Linked DNA regions of Aminivibrio sp.. The protein of the gene in region 2 interacts with the protein of the main gene of each other region in a pairwise test. Links are inferred from orthologs where the notes say so. Each region holds a gene or a part of one and is shown on either strand. Other genes may lie near its edges.

Region 1 (4,815 bases), on a different replicon or contig from region 2:
GTCCGCAGTGAAAAGGATGAAAACCAGCGAAAAGAACAGGCTCTACAACCGTTTCTGGACGACGCGCTGCAAAAACGCCGTGAAGAAAGTCCTTGAAGCTGTTGAAAACAAGGATACGGCCCTCGCTGAGAAGCGTCTTGCCATCGCCCAGAGCGTCATCGACAAGGCGGTCGGCAAGGGCGTTATGCATGGAAACACCGGCTCCAGAAGAAAGTCCATGATTACGAACAAGGTGAAAACCCTTTACACGAAGTCGGCCTGATTTTCACCTTAAAGTTAAAGGCACGGCGGGAACTTTCAAGCTGAGCGGACGGACGTCCACTCGGCTTTTTTTATTTGCTTCCACCACTCTCCATGCACTGCGTCAGAAGGGCCTCGAAGCCGAACCAACCTTCCGCCGAGGAGGTTTTTTCTTTCCATGAAAGGGAGATAAGACCGGCCGCAAGGTCAGCCAAAGCCCGGGCCGGGTAGCGCCTGAGGGCTTCCCTGGACATTTTCAGAGGGTATTCCTTGATCTGGAGGACGAGACGCACCCAGTCGCCGCCCTTGTCAGGAAAGAGTCCGAGGTAGAGCGCCGGACGGATCCTGTTGTAAAGGGCAGTGACAAGAGGAAGAACGCTCTCTTCTTTTTTGAGGTGCTCCAGGCAGGAGAAGATCTCCCCAGTACGCCCCGTGCAGAAAGCATCCAGAAAGGAAAGCATCCTGCTCTTTCCCTCGTCGAAGGAGAGACTTTTCACCATCTCCCCGGTGACCACGTCCCCGGCGGCGTACCTGCCGAGCTTGTCAACCTCGGACCGAAGTTCTCCCGGGTCGTCGAGCATCTCGGCCAGGAAGGCAGCCCCGTCGTCGGACAGGCGGACGTTCATCTCCTTCGCCAGAGCCATGACCCACCCCTTCCGTTCCCATGGCGCCAAGGAGGTGGTTCCCGCCCGCAGAAAGCCTACTTTTTTCCTTGTCTCCGGGGCAAAGAGTTTCGTGGGGGCCGATTCATAGACCAAGAGGATGACTTCCGCAGCCCCCTCTTCTTCGAGGAAGGGCTCCAGGGCATCGGGGAAGGGGCCGAGAAGTTCGGCCCCTTCCACTACTGTGACTCGTTTTTCGTCAAACAGGCTGCCCGTCCTGCCGGCGGAAATAAGAGCGGACCATTCGCCCCCTTCGGAGACCCCCGAACGGGTATATCCCTCCGCCTCGAGGGCGGCGAGGGTGTCTTCCAGAAGCTGCCGCCCGGCGGCGCCTGACGTGGTCAGCGCCTTCAGCCTGGGCATGCTACCTCTTCACCACCACGTTGACGAGCCTGTCAGGAACAGCGATGATCCTGACGATTTCCTGCCCCTCTATCCGTTTGGCCACCCCCGGGAGTTCGAGGACCCCGCGCTTCAGATCCTCTTCGCCGAGCCCTGCAGGGAATTCCGCCTTTTCCCGGACTTTGCCGTTGATCTGTACCACCACGGTGACCGTATCGGCCTCGAGAGCCTCTTCCTCCGCCGAAGGCCAGGAAAGTTTCGCAAGCGTCTCCCCGTGCCCCGTCATCTCCCACAGCTCTTCCGTGATATGAGGGCAGAAGGGGTTCAGGCAGGAAAGAAGGACATCGACTCCCTCGCGAAAGAGCGCATGTTCCTCGTCACTCCCGATCCTGAAGGAGACAAGGGCGTTCAGGAGCTCCATCAGGCGAGCCACAGCCGTGTTGAACTGTTTTTCCCGGTCAATGTCCCTGGTCACGTCCCTGATGGTGGTGTGGATTTTTCTCTTGAGCTCCCGGAGGCGGGGTTCCTTCAGGTTCTTCATGGGTACCGGCCGGTTCGGGCCGGCCTTCCCCAGAACCGGGAGGTTTTCCTCCACGAGCCTCCAGACCCGGTTAAGAAACCGGTGCGCTCCCTCCACTCCCCGCTCCGACCAGTCGAGATCATTGGCGGGAGGGGCTGCAAAAAGGATGAAGAGCCGGGCAGTGTCCGCACCGTACTTTGAGATGATTTCATCGGGATCGACCACGTTCCCCAGGGATTTGGACATTTTCGCTCCGTTCTTGATGACCATGCCCTGGGTCAGGAGATTGGTAAAGGGCTCCCTGGTGGTGCTCAGGCCGATGTCTGCGAAAAACTTGGTGAAGAATCTGGCGTAAATAAGATGCAGGCAGGCGTGCTCGATGCCGCCGATGTACTGGTCCACAGGCATCCAGTAGGCTGCCTCCTCTTTCGAAAACACCTCGCCCTCATTTCTGGGCGAACAGTACCGGAAGAAATACCATGAGGAGCAGATGAACGTATCCATGGTGTCCGCTTCCCGCCGCCCCGGCCGGCCGCACTTCGGGCAGGGCACGGAAAGCCATTCACCGTCCTCGGCGAGGGGAGACTTGCCCACCTCGGTGATCTTCACGTTGCCGGGAAGCAGCACCGGAAGTTCCTCTTCCGGGACGGGGACCACACCGCAGCGGTCGCAGTACACCACGGGAATGGGGGCACCCCAGTATCTCTGCCGGGAAATGAGCCAGTCCCGGATCCTGAAGTTCACTTCCCTGGTGCATAATCCCTTCTGAACGCCCCATTCGATCATCTCGGGGATCGCCCGGGACGTGGGAAGGCCGTCGAACTGCCCCGAATTGCACGTAATCCCGTCGTCTTCGAAGGCTTTTTCCATGGAATTTCCGTCAAGCGGCTCCCCTTCGGCGGGGTTGATCACAGGCTTTACGGGAATGCCGTATTTCCTGGCGAACTCGAAGTCCCTCTGGTCGTGGGCCGGCACGCCCATGATGGCTCCCGTTCCGTAATCCATAAGGATGTAGTTGGCGATGAGGATGGGGAACTCCTCCCCCGTCACGGGGTTCACGGCGGAGAAGCCGGTGAAGATGCCTTCCTTTTCGCCTCCTACAGCAGTGCGTTCTATGGAACTCTGGGAGACGCACTTCTGCACGAAGGCCGAAATCCTCTCCCCTTCAGGGGAGAGGCTGATGATCTTCTGCACGAAGGGGTGTTCCGGGGCAAGGGCGAGGAAGGTCACGCCGAAAATCGTGTCGAACCGGGTGGTAAAGGTTTCGATCTTTTCGCCGGTGGTCTTCTCGGTGAAGGAGAGCCTGGCCCCCTCGGAGCGGCCGATCCAGTTCCGCTGCATGATCTTGACCCGCTCCGGCCAGCCCGGAAGGTTGTCAAGGTCGTCAAGCAGCTCCTGGGCGTAATCGGTTATTCTCAGGAACCACTGCTCCAGGTTGCGCTTCACCACGGGAGTGCCGCATCTCCAGCAATGCCCGTCGTTGATGACCTGCTCGTTGGCGAGCACGGTGCTGCAGCTTGCACACCAGTTCACGGGAGCGTTTTTCCTGTAGGCAAGCCCCTTCTTGAAAAACTGGAGGAAGATCCACTGGGTCCATCGATAATAATCGGGATTGCACGTCTCGATCCGCCTTCGCCAGTCGTAGCTGCAACCCATGTGCTTGAGCTGCTCCGTCATGTGTTCGATATTCTGCCAGGTCCACTCCGCCGCAGGGGTGTTGTATTTCATTGCGGCGTTTTCCGCAGGCATGCCGAAAGCGTCGAAGCCGATGGGATGAAGCACGTTCAGCCCCTTCTTCCAGAGGAAACGGGTCAACATGTCGCCGATGGAATAATTCCTCAGGTGCCCCATATGGAGGGCGCCGCTCGGGTAGGGGAACATTTCAAGGCAGTAGAACTTCTCCCTGCCTGGTTCGGTGTCGGCGTTGAACGTGCCTTCGCTCTCCCACGTATGCTGCCATTTTTGCTCGATGGATTGAAAATCGTAGCCCATTAGCCCTTCCTCCTTGATGAACACTGCATTTTTACCTGTAAACGCACAAACGACCAGCCACCCTGTGCAACTGGCGGAATCCGTCAGTCCGGGCGTCGGTCGTTCAGCTGTCCGTCCTTTCAGGAACGAACCGGCCTTTTCGGCATTATATACCAAACAAGGCCGTTCCGGAGGAGAAAATACCCCCGAAACGGCCTTCATCCGGAAAAGGTTCTTCCTGCCCTATGCTTCATCCTTCTTGAAAAACCTGTCCATGAAGGGCTTCACAAGGTCGAGAGGCAGAGGGAATATGGTAGTGGAATTCTTGTCCCCGCTGATCTCCCGAAGCGTCTGGAGGTACCTCAGCTGCAGTGTGATGGGGGACGCCTCCATCTGCTTCGCCGCCTCGCTGAGCTTCTGGGCGGCCTGCATTTCTCCCTCGGCGTTGATGATCTTTGCCCTCCGCTCCCGCTCTGCTTCAGCCTGCTTCGCCATGGCCCGCTTCATGCTCTCTGGCAGCTCCAGCTCCTTCACTTCCACGGCGCTGACCTTGATGCCCCAGGAATCAGTTCGTTCGTCGATGATCTTCTGAAGCTCGCTGTTGATCTTCTCCCTCGAAGAGAGAACCTCGTCGAGATCCGCCGACCCCACCACGGAACGGAGGGTTGTCTGGGAGAGGAGACTCGTGGCCAGAATGTAGTTTTCCACTTCCACCACCGAGAAAGCCGGGTCCATGACCCGGAAATACACCACGGCATTCACCTTGATGGGAACGTTGTCCTTCGTGATAACCTCCTGGACGGGAACGTCCAGAGTCACGACACGAAGGTCAACCCTTACCACCCTGTCGATGAGGGGAATGACCAGAACAATACCGGGTCCCTTGGAACCCACGAGCCTCCCGAGACGGAAGACCACCACCCGCTGGTACTCGGGCACCACCTTCACCGCCGATGCCAGGATGAACACGGCGATGATAAGGAATCCGAAGGATGTGCCTATACTGAGAATCATCTCCACTGCGTCGGTAACCATGGGTTTTCCTCCTTATTTATCTGCTGGTTTTTCCGAACTTTCCCC
Region 2 (4,659 bases):
GATGCGGATCCGACGTGGCCGGCCGTCGTCGCCGGGAATGAAGATCTCTCCTCCCTCGGCGAGGGGAAGGTCGTACTGGCTTATCTGGTATGCCTTGGGCAGGTCGGGGTAGAAATAGTTTTTCCGGTGGAAGACCGAGTGGTTCTTGATGGTGCAGGACAGGGCCAGCCCGGCCCGGACACCCAGTTCCACCGCCTTTTTGTTCAGGACGGGAAGGCTCCCGGGGAGGCCGAGACACACGGGGCAGACGTTGGTGTTCGGCTCGGCCCCAATGTAGTCCGTGGAGCACGGGCAGAAGATTTTCGTGGCCGTGGAAAGCTGCACGTGGATTTCCAGGCCGATGACGGGGATGTACCGGAAAGTCATCGGACGTTCCCTCCTTCCGTCGCTGCACTCCTGGGCGCCATGCGCGCCTTTCCGAGGTGCCGCTCCAGGACGGCCGCGGCGTTCAGCAGTTCGGGCTCGCCCCACTGGGGCGCGATGAACTGGACGCCCACGGGCAGGGGTTTTTCTCCGCCGGTGAATCCGCCGTTGAGGGACAGGGCCGGCAGTTCGGCGAGGTTCACAGGAAGGGTGAACACGTCGGCCAGGTACATCCGGATGGGGTCGTCCACCAGCTCGCCCTTTTTGAAGGGGGGCGCTGGGGCCGTGGGCAGGGCGATGAGGTCGCACTCTTCGAAGGCCTTCCGGAACTCGGCCTTCATGAGAGAGCGGACCTTCTGGGCTGTGAGGTAGTAGGCATCGTAGTACCCCGAGCTGAGCACGTAGGTCCCGGTGAGGATCCTCCGCTTCACCTCGGTGCCGAAGCCGGCCCCCCGGGTTGTGAGGTAGAGGTCGAGCAGGGTGTCCTCCCTGCAGGAAAGACCGTACCGGACTCCGTCGAACCGGGCCAGGTTCGAGCCGGCCTCGGCGGGGGCGAGGATGTAGTAGCAGGGCAGGCCGAACTCGAGGGAGACGGGAAGGGAGACCTCCACGATCTCCGCCCCCTCCTCCCGGCAGAGGTTCAGGGTATTTTCCAGGACCCGGCGTACCTCCGGGTCCACGGAGGACTGCATGGCGTCAAGCTCCTTCACCACGGCTATTCTCTTTCCCCTGAGGGAGACGGCAGCGAGATGCGCCGTGTAGTCCGGGCGCTCCCTGCGGCTGCACGTTCCGTCCCTGGCGTCGGGAGCGGCGATGACCGAAAGCAGGAGGGCGAGATCCTCCACGGTGCGGGCGAAGGGGCCGATCTGGTCGAGGGACGAGGCGAAGGCCACGAGGCCCCACCGGCTCACGAGGCCGTAGGTGGGCTTGAGGCCGTAAATCCCGCAGTAGGAGGCCGGCTGGCGGATGGACCCTCCCGTGTCGCTCCCGAGAGCCAGGGGGGCATACCCGGCGGCCACAGCCGCGGCGCTTCCCCCGGAGCTGCCTCCCGGCACCCTGCCGGTATCCCAGGGGTTGGACGTCGGGTGAAAGGCGGAGAACTCCGTGGAGCTTCCCATGGCGAACTCGTCCATGTTGGCCTTTCCGGCGAAGACGGCCCCGGCCCCGGCGAGCAGTTCCGCGACTCTCGCGTCGTAGGGAGGGATCCACCCCTCGAGGATCCTGCTGGCGCAGGTTGCCGGAACTCCCCGGAGGCACATGTTGTCCTTCAAGACAACGGGCACGCCCGCGAGAGGACCGGGGTCCATACGGCGGGCGATCATTCCGTCGATCCGGGCAGCTTCTTCCCGTCCCCTGTCGGCGGTGAGGGCCAGCATAGCGGACAGTTCCGGTTCGAGGTCTTCGATCCGGGAAATACAGGAGGCGAACACCTCCGACGCTGAGAAATCCTTAGCTTTTATGCCGCGGACCATCTCCGCGGCGGAGAGGGCAAAGAGCTCCATACCCTATTCCTCCTCCAGGATCCGGGGAACGACGAAGAAGCTGCCCTTCCTCTCCGGTGCGGCTGCCAGCACGTCATCCCGGACGGTGGACCGGACAGGCTCGTCCTCCCGGAGAGGAGGGGCTTCCCTCTCGGAAAAGAGAAAGGGATCCACCCCGTCGAGATTCAGCCGCCCTTCTTCCCGGGCCCGGGAAAGGGTGGCGAAATGGCCCAGGATGGCTTCAAAATGGCGCACGAGAGGTTCTATCTCTTTCTCCTCCACGCGCAGCCTGGCGAGATCGGCCACGTGCCGAACGTCCTTTTCGCTGATCGTCATTGGCTTTGCCTCCTGTTCGACGAAACGACCGGTGGGGTATTTCTTGAAGAGACCTTCAGGAAGTCCTTCCGCTGCGGATCATTTCGAGAAATTCTTCTTCTCCCACGATGGGCACTCCGAGGGCGGCGGCCTTCGCGAGCTTGCTCCCCGCTTCTTTGCCGGCCACCACCAGGGAGGTTCTGCTGCTCACGCTGGAGGAACACGCCGCGCCTGCTGCCTTCGCGAGGGCCTCGGCTTCGCTCCGGGTCAGGGAATCCAGCTCCCCGGTGAAAACGATGCGCATGCCCTCGAGGAACCGGGATCCCTGCTCACCGGGCTGTTCTTCCGGGGCTGGAAGGGCGCCCCTGAGGCCGAGCTCCGCCAGTTCCTCCAGCAGTTTCCTGTTCTGTTCCCTGGCGAAAAAGGACCGGATGGACGCCGCCATGACGGGTCCGATGCCCTCCACCGATGCCAGGGCTTCTTCCGGAGCCTTGCTGAGGGTCTGCACATCCCGGAAGGCCTCTGCCAGGATCTCCGCCCCCCGGGCCCCCACGAACCGAATGCCGAGGGCGGCGAGGAGGCGGGAGAAGGGCCGTTCCTTCGAAGTCCTGACGGCTTCCAGCAGGTTTTCCGCCGACTTCGGCCCCATCCGGTCCAGGCCGGCCACCGAGTCGATCGAAAGACGGTACAGATCGGACACCGTGCGGACAATCCCCTTGTCCACGAGCTGCTCAACCAGCCTGTCGCCCAGGCCGCGGATGTCCATGCCGCCCCGGGAGGCGAAATGGCGGATGCCCTCCTTGAGCTGGGCGGGACAGGAAGCCCTGTTCATACACCGGAGGGCAGCCTCGCCTTTGAGACGCACCACCGGGGATCCGCAGGACGGGCAGGCTTCAGGCATGACAAACTCCCGCTCGGTTCCGTTCCTGAGCTCCTTCACGGCCCCGAGCACCTCCGGGATGATCTCCCCCGCCTTCCGGACCCGGACCATATCCCCGATCCGGAGGTCTTTTCGGCGGAGTTCGTCCTCGTTGTGGAGGCTCGCCCGCCGGACCACCGTCCCGGAAAGGGTCACCGGCTCGAGGACGGCCACGGGGGTGAGTACCCCGGTCCTACCCACGGAGACGATGATATCGGAAAGGCGGGTGGTCTTTTCCTCCGGGGGATACTTGAAGGCTATGGCCCACCGGGGGGCGTGGGAGGTGGATCCCATTTCGCTCCAGGCGCGAAGGGAGTCGAGCTTCACCACCACCCCGTCGGTGGCATAGGGAAGGGAGAATCGTCTCTTTTCCCAGGCGGCGACGAACTCCTTCACTGCATCTCCGTCGGGGCAGAACTGCCAGGCTTTCTGGACGGGAAACCCGACCCGGGAGAGCCATTCCAGGATCTCCCTCTGGGAGGCGAGACCAAGATGTTCGGGGAAGACCACCGAGTACAGGTAGATGGAAAGCCTTCTTCCGGCGGTGACCGCCGGGTCGAGCTGCCGGAGGCTTCCTGCGGCGGCGTTCCTGGGGTTGGCGAAGAGGGGCTCTCCCCGCTCTTCCCGTTCTTCGTTGAGGCGCGCGAAGTATTTTCTCTCAAGAAACACTTCGCCCCGGACCTCCACCCGCCCCCGGGGAAAGTCTGAAAGGGTGAGGGGAAGGGTGCGGATAGTCCTGAGGTTGGCGGTGATATCCTCCCCCACCCGCCCGTCTCCCCGGGTCGTTCCCCTGACGAAGGCGCCGTCCTCATAGGTGAGGGAAACGGCGAGGCCGTCGATCTTCATCTCGCAGACATACCCTCCCGCCGCCCAGGGGGCGGTTCGGTTCAGGAAGCCGTCCAAATCCTCCCCGTTCAGGGCGTTGTCCAGGCTAAGCATGGGGACCGAGAGGGTGACTTTCTCGAACCGTTCACTCGCCTTCGCGCCGACCCGCTTCGTGGGCGAATCGGGGGAGGCGAGCTCCGGCCATGTGGCCTCGAGATCGACAAGCTCCCGGTAAAGGGCGTCGTATTCGTCATCGGGAATTTCGGGAGCGTCCTCCACGTAATAGAGGCGCCCGTGGCGGGCGAGCTCCCTTTGCAGGAAAGCCGCCCGCCGCCGGACCTCTTCAGGTATCTCCAACGCTCGTTCCTCGTCCCGGGGCACGGGGGGTCAGCCTCCTACTCCCCTGCGGCCTCACCGCCGTCCTCCCTGGTGCGGGAAGGCAGGGGCTTCATGGTCGGGAAAAGAATGACATCCCGGATGGACCTGGAGTCGGTGAGGAACATGACAAGCCGGTCCACGCCGATGCCCAGTCCTCCCGTGGGGGGAAGGCCCGTCTCGATGGCGTTTATGAAGTCCTCATCGAAATCATGAGCCTCGTCATCGCCGGCCTCCTTCTTTTTGAGCTGGTCCTCGAACCGGCCCCGCTGGTCCAGCGGATCGTTCAGCTCGCTGAAAGCGTTGGCCACTTCCTTGCCGCAGATAAAGAGCTCGAACCTGCGGGTGTAGTCCGGGTTCTCCGGGTCTCTCTTGGCGAGA

The links.
Region 1: the proteins of ligA (region 2) and leuS interact in binary tests that used the Escherichia coli proteins (3 or more experiments, as listed by UniProt). The link is inferred for Aminivibrio sp. from one-to-one orthologs.

Annotation. Positions count from the first base shown.
Region 1 is NZ_JAESIH010000074.1:12,478-17,292, reverse strand. The notes cover bases 1,012-4,066. They hold leuS (leucine--tRNA ligase), read right to left. Parts: upstream 3,757-4,066; coding sequence 1,267-3,756; downstream 1,012-1,266. Other genes in these bases: JMJ95_RS12635 (slipin family protein), read right to left, coding at 3,979-4,066; holA (DNA polymerase III subunit delta), read right to left, coding at 1,012-1,265. Outside these bases: rpsT (30S ribosomal protein S20), read left to right, coding at 1-262; more of holA, read right to left, coding at 333-1,011; more of JMJ95_RS12635, read right to left, coding at 4,067-4,770; JMJ95_RS12630 (nodulation protein NfeD), read right to left, coding at 4,783-4,815.
Region 2 is NZ_JAESIH010000068.1:29,134-33,792, forward strand. Bases 1,761-4,659 are described here. They hold ligA (NAD-dependent DNA ligase LigA), read right to left. Parts: upstream 4,285-4,659; coding sequence 2,236-4,284; downstream 1,761-2,235. Other genes in these bases: gatA (Asp-tRNA(Asn)/Glu-tRNA(Gln) amidotransferase subunit GatA), read right to left, coding at 1,761-1,865; gatC (Asp-tRNA(Asn)/Glu-tRNA(Gln) amidotransferase subunit GatC), read right to left, coding at 1,869-2,180; lysS (lysine--tRNA ligase), read right to left, coding at 4,299-4,659. Also shown: Asp-tRNA(Asn)/Glu-tRNA(Gln) amidotransferase subunit GatB, read right to left, coding at 1-366; more of gatA, read right to left, coding at 363-1,760. UniProt on the Escherichia coli protein: DNA ligase that catalyzes the formation of phosphodiester linkages between 5'-phosphoryl and 3'-hydroxyl groups in double-stranded DNA using NAD as a coenzyme and as the energy source for the reaction.